Regions from separate parts of the Sphingomonas sp. FUKUSWIS1 genome, predicted to be linked through region 2. Evidence: riboswitches for the same ligand, from Rfam matches in the RefSeq annotation. Region 2 holds a riboswitch; the other holds the start of a gene.

Region 1 (3,611 bases), on a different contig from region 2:
CATCGAGCAGAATTTCGGACCGCACATCGAGCAGAAATGCGCGGTCTTGGCGCCTTCTGCGGGGAGCGTCTGGTCGTGATATTGCTCGGCCGTATCGGGGTCGAGGCTCAGGTTGAACTGGTCGCGCCAGCGGAACTCGAAGCGCGCGCGGCTCAGCGCGTCGTCGCGCATCTGCGCGGCAGGGTGACCCTTGGCGAGGTCGGCGGCGTGTGCGGCGAGCTTGTAGGTGACGACGCCGACCTTCACGTCGTCGCGGTCGGGCAAGCCCAGATGCTCCTTGGGCGTGACGTAGCAAAGCATCGCGGTGCCGTACCAGCCGATCTGCGCCGCGCCGATGCCGCTGGTGATATGGTCATAACCCGGCGCGATGTCGGTGGTGAGCGGCCCCAAGGTATAGAAGGGCGCCTCGCCGCAGACCTCGAGCTGCTTTTCCATATTCTCCTTGATCTTGTGCATCGGCACATGGCCGGGGCCCTCGATCATAACCTGGACGTCGCTCTTCCATGCGCGGTGCGTGAGTTCACCGAGCGTGTAGAGCTCGCTGAACTGCGCCTCGTCGTTCGCGTCGGCGATGCTGCCGGGGCGCAGCCCGTCGCCGAGCGAATAGGCGATGTCATACGCCTTCATGATCTCGGTGATCTCGTCGAAGCGCTCGTAGAGGAAGCTCTCCTTGTGGTGGCTGAGGCACCATTTCGCCATGATCGAGCCGCCGCGCGAGACGATGCCGGTGACCCGCTTGGCGGTCATCGGGATATAGGCGAGGCGCACGCCGGCGTGGATCGTGAAGTAATCCACGCCCTGCTCCGCCTGTTCGATCAGCGTGTCGCGGAAGATCTCCCAAGTCAGATCCTCGGCGACGCCGCCGACCTTCTCGAGTGCCTGATAGATCGGCACGGTGCCGATCGGCACGGGGCTGTTGCGCAGGATCCATTCGCGCGTGTCGTGGATGTTGCGGCCGGTGCTCAGGTCCATCACCGTGTCCGCGCCCCAGCGGATCGACCAGACGAGCTTGTCGACCTCGGCGGCGACGTTCGACGCGACCGCCGAATTGCCGATATTGGCGTTGATCTTGACCAGGAAGTTGCGGCCGATCGCCATCGGCTCGGATTCGGGGTGGTTGACGTTGTTGGGGATGATCGCGCGGCCGCGCGCGACCTCGTCGCGGACGAACTCGGGGGTGACGAAGTCGGGGATCGACGCACCGAAGCTCTCGCCGTCGCGCTTATACTCTTTCAGCATCGCGCGGCCGAGATTCTCCCGCGTCGCGACATATTCCATCTCGGGCGTGATGATGCCACGGCGTGCGTAATGCATCTGGCTGACATTGGCGCCAGCCCTGGCGCGCAACGGGCGCTTGATGCTGCCGGGAAATTGCGGGACGCCGCCCGAGCGGTCGGGGCCGAGCTGGCCATTATCCTCGGGCCGGACCGCGCGCGCGTCGTAACTCTCGACGTCGCCGCGCGCCTCGATCCACTGGCGGCGGAGTTGCGGCAGGCCGGCGTTGATGTCGATCGTCGCCCTGGGGTCGGTGTACGGACCGCTGGTGTCGTAGACGCGCAAGGGCGGCTCGGAGCAGCTGGGGTCGAGCACGATCTCGCGCATCGCGACGCGGACGTCGGGGCTGGAGGGCACCGCGACATGGATCTTCCGCGAGCCGCGGATCGGGCCGGTGGTGACGCCGATGTCGGCGGTCGGGATGCGGGGATCGTAATCGGCCATGCGCTTGCTCCTAAAGGTCTCGGAGCAAGGCATGCGGTTCTGTGGCGACCGCTCCCTCCCTCCGCCGGTATCAACCGGATCAGGTTCAGCGGGTCGAAGGCTCCTGCCTTCCTCTCAAGCGCGGATCGGCGCTCCCCCGGGGTAGGGCGAGCATAGGCGCAACGGACGGGGGCGCAAACGGAAAAACCCCGCACGGCCGGGCCGCACGGGGTTTCGGATCGATCGGCGGGTTGCGATCAGAAGGTGTAGGTCAGGCCCACCGCGCCGAGCCACTGGTCGGCATCGCCGACGTCCGCGACGATCGGGCTGTCCTTGTACTTGCCGAGCATGCGGCCGTAGAGCACCCCTGCGCCGACGCCGAAGCCGCGGCGCAGATCGCCCGACAGGCTCTGCAAAGCAAACGCGGAGACGTTGACCCGGCGGAAGCCGCTGTCGTTGATGTCATAGGTGCGCAGACCGCTGTTGATCGTGCCGATCGGCGTGACCGCGGCATAGGTCCGGCCAAAGCCCTTGCCTGCATAATCCGCCGACAGGCCGAAGGCGACCAGGGTGCGGACCGACAGCGGCGTCGTGTAGTTGACCTGCGGGGTGATGACATAGCTGTCGTGCGTGCCCGACACGTCGTGGATATAGGCGACACGCGCGGTCAGCGTGTCGTATTCGCTGGTGATGACGCCGGTCTTGCCGATGCCGACAAAGCCGCCGACTTCATAGGCCGTGTCGATCTTGCCGAGCGCGCGGACCTGCCGGTTGTCGACCCGGCCCGTGCGATCGGTGCGGACGGCGGCGATAACGCCGACTTCGTAGTTGATCCCGACCGACCCCGTATTGGGGATCAGGTTCACATAGAGCTGCGTACCGCGCGTAAAGAAGTCATGCCCGCGGACCGTACCGATCGCGACCGCGCCGGGGGTGAAGCTGTTGCTGTCCGCACCTTCGTAATCGGGAAGCGACGCGACGCCGAGCCCCAGCGTGATGCGGTTGTTGTCGGCGGGATCGGTGATTGGCGGGGTCGGATTGGGATCCGTCTGCGCAAGTGCCGGCGTGGCGAGGGCGACTGCCGCGGTTGCGGCAGTCAGAACGAGTGAGAATGCGCGCAAGGACGGGCTCCGGACAAAAAGGTTCCACCGCGCAACGCGGGGCAACCCCATTCGGTCCGTTGCAATCCGTCAGAAGATGTAACGCATCCTGACCTGTTGCATTTCAGCATCACCGACGAGCATGAACCGTGCCGCGGAAAAGCGAGGCGGTCCGAAGCGTACCGCCGCGTTGTTCGAGAAGCCATAGCCCTCGCGCGGGATGCCCGCGATCGTGTCGAGCTTGGAATTGCTGTTCTCGTCATGGATGATCGCCAGCGCATAGCCGCGCTGCGGCAGGCCCGGAAAGCTCGTCGTCCGGACCGCGGCGGGCAGGGTCCGGGTCAGCGCCTTGGCATCGTCGACACAGGCGGGGAAATTATCGGGGTCGGCGGTCAGACAGATACGGATCAAGCCCTTGGCCGAGCGAAGATTGTCGACCTCGACGTCAAGCCGCGTGACCGGGCTCGCCGCCGCCAGAACGGCCCAGAGCGCCGCCGCGGCCAGCACGCGCGGCAGCCTTGGCATGCGATCTGCGGACATCGCCGAGCTCCCGGTCGGTGCCGCAGAGCCGATCCCAGAACCGGAAAATGAGCTCATAATTGCACCTGTATCGTTCATGATGTGGCTGATGGTGGCTGGCCGTGATCAGCCATGTCCCCAATGCTCCCCTCCACATGAACCGGGGAAAAACCTCCCGGCCCATCGGATTGGCCCCCTCCATAACGGTCATGACCGTCAGAGCCAAACCGAGCGCACCGCCAGGGTCGGAATCGCAATGACCCGTAGCGGAATTATCACAGCGCCGGGACCGGA
Region 2 (3,611 bases):
CGGTCACGCTGCAGGGCGCGCCGACCGGGGTCGTCACGCTCGAAGTCAGGTTGATCCGCTCGCGATCGAGGCCGCTGAACCGGGTGTTGAAATCATAGCCGACCGTGCCGCCGGCGGTGACGCGGGTGCGTCCGAAGATGCGATTCAGGTCGACGGCCAGCGCCGGCGAAACGCGGATATTGTCGCGCGGCCCGCTCCCGCGCGCGTCGTTGAGACGCAGCACGTTGCTGTCATAGACACTGGTGATCACCGGCACGACACGAAACCGGTCGACATTGCCCGCAACGGGCACGCTGACGGGTGTGTTGACGTTGACCGTCTGTGCCTGCGCACCGCTCACCAAACCGCCAGTCATGGCCGCCGCGAGCGCGACCTTGCCGATCCGTGCAGTTCGCTCGTCTCGAGCCCTTCGCATTGTTTCCCGTCATGTTTTCAATTGCTACCCGCATGATGCGCGGTCGCATTTCGTCCTTCGAGCTATTCCGGCGCTTGTCAAATCTCGACTCGCGGCACCGGGCCCAAGGGCACCGCGTCTCGATAAGTGAAAAGCGCGATCAGGTCGAGTGACGGCGTCGCACGGTGCTGTCCCTTGATCGTACACCGGGTCGCGACGATTCGGGTGTCAGGCCTCGGCGATCAGGCTGAGAACGTCGCCGATCAGGCGTCGCATCGCGTCGCGCGCACCATCGGCATCGCGCGCGGCGATCGCGACGGCGACCGCGGCATGGTCGGCGATGTTCGCGCTGCGCCCCTTGATCCGGTTGGTGAAGCGGATCGAGGTGCGAAGCGCGGTTTCGACCACCGACTGGAACTGTGCGTAGAAGGGGTTGCGCGACGCGCGCAGGACGGCGACGTGGAACGCGATGTCCGCGTCGAGCGGATCGTCATAGCTGCGCTCCGCAGCGGCCATCCGCGCCAGCCCCGCCTCGATCGCGACGATGTCCTGTTCGGTGTGATACAGCGCCGCGAGCGCCGCCGCTTCAGGCTCGATCCCGATCCGCAACTGGTTGAACTGCTGCAGCAGCTCGACCGAAAATTTGCGGTCGAGCAGCCAGCGCAGCACATCGGTGTCGAACAGGTTCCAGCTGCTCGATGGCTGGACGATCGTGCCCTGTCGCGGCCGCGCGCTGACCAGTCCCTTGGCGGTCAGCATCTTGACCGCCTCACGGGTCACCGATCGGCTGACGCCATGCGCCACCGCGATCTCCGCCTCGGTGGGGAAGGGCCGATCCGTATATTGGCCGGTCACGATGGCCTTGCCGAGCAGGTCGAGCATGCCATGCGTAAGGTTCCGTCCCAGATCCCGATTCTCCAGGGCAACGACGTCGGTCAGCACACGCTCCATAAAGCCTGTGTGGCGCAAACCGGTCCGGCTGTCACCCACTGCAAGCAACTGGGCGGGGTGGATTGTCATATAATTCTGTCGCGCGTGTGCCGGGAAGGCGCTGCGGAAGGGCGAACGGGCAATAACGCTATCGCCGGCGGACCGAACCGCCTAGACGGCGCGCTCCCCGGGGGGCCGCTGACGCGCGGCTGAGAGGTGGGCTGCAGCCCATGACCCGCTGAACCTGATCCGGTTGATACCGGCGTAGGGAGGGCTGGCGGCGCGTCCGTCGTCCCTCCGTGTGGAGTGGACGCAAGACCGTGATGATCCTTCGATTTGACCTGATGACGGGCCGGCCGCCCCGTGTTGCATGCAGCGCGCTGGCAGCGGCACTTGCTGCTGTGGTGGCCTTCGCCCCCGCCGGCGCGCAGACGCGGGCGGATGCGCGGGACGGCGCCGACCCGGTCGATATCCGCGTCGTCGGTCTTCTCGATCCCGAGGGGCTGCTCCCCGACCAGACGGTGCCCAAGTCCGAGAGCGCGATCGCCGCGGCGTTCATCACCAAGCAGGCGCCGACGCTCAACGCGTTCCAGCTGGTCAATCTCCTGCCCGGCGCGACCGTCGCGTCGAGTGATCCTTACGGTCTGTCGACCAGTTCGAGCCTGACGTTGCGCGGGCTGGGGCAGGACGAGATCGGCGTGACGATGGAGGGCGCGCCGCAGAACGACATTGGCTATTATTACGCCTATCCCTCGCAGTTCGCTGATACCGAGAATCTGCAGCGCATCGCGCTGGCGCAGGGCGCGGTCGATATCGCGTCGCCGACGCTGGGCGGTGCGGGCGGGTCGCTGTCGCTCTGGCTCGACGATCCGAGTGCGGCGCCGCGCGGGCTCGTTGACCTGTCGATCGGATCCTATGCGGCGCGGCGCGGCTTCGTCCGGCTCGATAGCGGACGGATCGGCCAGACGGGGCTGCGGGCCTTCGTCTCTTATTCGAACACGCGCGCGAACAACTGGCGCGGTGCCGGCCATGACACGCGCCAGCATGTCGATGCCAAGCTGCTCGGCGAATGGGGCAACGGCAACCGCGCGAGCCTGGCGCTGTCGTTCAACGACGCGAACTCGTCGACCTATCGCAGCCCGACGCTCGCCGAATGGCGCGCGCAGGGACGCGATTTCAACTTCGATGCGCGGTACAGCGCGGGCAACACCAATTACTGGCGGCTGTACCGCGCGCCGTTCCGCAACCTCTATGCGTCGGCGCCGGTGCATCTGGCGCTGGGCGCAGGGGTAACGCTCGACAGCACCAGCTATCTGCAGTTCGGCTACGGCAATTCGCCCTATGGGACGCAGCTCGGCACGACCGGCAATTTCCTCGGCATCGAGCCGCTCGCCGATCCGATCGCGCTGCCGGGTGCGGTCGACGGGGTCGCGACGGTGCTGGGCAATTATACCGGCGACCAGCGCCGCGTGGGCACGGTCAACACGCTGACAATCGAGCGCGGCATCCACCGGCTGACCGCGGGGCTGTGGTTCGATCACGGCACCGACCGCGTCGTCCAGTCCTACACCGCGGTCGGCGCCGACGGCGCACCGGCCGATCGCTGGGGGTATCGCGCAAAGGCGATCCGGACCGCGGACGGCCGGTTGCTCGCCTATGAGAACCAGCGGACCGTGACGGTGACCAAGGCGGCGTTCCTGGCCGACCATGTCACGCTGACCCCGCGTCTTGCGGTCGATATCGGGTTCAAGGGCGTCAACGTGCTGCGCAGCGGGCGCAACTACCTGCCCGGGCCGCAGGACCGCGTCCGCCTCGACAGCTTCGCCGCGCTGCCGCGGGCGGCGGTGCATTACGAGATCGACGACCGGCAGCAGCTGTTCGCCAACATCACGACGAACTTCCGCACGCCGAACGAGTTCACGCTCTACGACAGCTATGCGGGCGGTGCGCTGGTCAGCGCGGGGACGACCGCGCTGAAGAACGAATATGCGGTCTCGCAGGAGCTGGGCTATCGCTATATCGGTACAGCGCTGTCCGCATCGGTGACGGGGTTCCATTATGATTTCCGAAACCGCCAGCTGGCGACGGTCATCAATAGCGGCGGCGCGCTGGTCAATTCGACGCTGAATGCCGGGGGGCAGAGCTCCTACGGGATCGATGCCGAGATCGATTACCGCCCGGCGCGCGGCGTCAGCGTCTATGTCTCGGGCGAATATCTGCGCGCGCGGATCAGCGACGACTTGCCGGTCGGCGACGACTATCTGCCGACCCGCGGCCGGCATGCGGT

The links. Region 2 has a riboswitch for thiamine pyrophosphate ahead of sphsw_RS17800 (TonB-dependent receptor). Riboswitches for the same ligand answer to the same signal wherever they lie in the genome.
Region 1: linked by a shared signal. The riboswitch ahead of thiC (phosphomethylpyrimidine synthase ThiC) and the one ahead of sphsw_RS17800 (TonB-dependent receptor) in region 2 are both predicted to bind thiamine pyrophosphate.

Annotation. Positions count from the first base shown of each region.
Region 1 covers NZ_JPJC01000029.1:24,572-28,182, reverse strand. Annotated here, with positions in the region: gene thiC (phosphomethylpyrimidine synthase ThiC) at 1-1,719, opposite strand, end outside; TPP riboswitch at 1,759-1,866, opposite strand; gene sphsw_RS02950 (MipA/OmpV family protein) at 1,956-2,819, opposite strand; gene sphsw_RS02945 (DUF2141 domain-containing protein) at 2,889-3,338, opposite strand; partial or broken gene sphsw_RS18595 (sterol desaturase family protein) at 3,244-3,602, opposite strand.
Region 2 covers NZ_JPJC01000281.1:965-4,575, reverse strand. Annotated here, with positions in the region: gene sphsw_RS17815 (outer membrane beta-barrel protein) at 1-355, opposite strand, end outside; gene sphsw_RS17805 (FadR/GntR family transcriptional regulator) at 623-1,345, opposite strand; TPP riboswitch at 1,510-1,598, shown strand; partial or broken gene sphsw_RS17800 (TonB-dependent receptor) at 1,669-3,611, shown strand, end outside.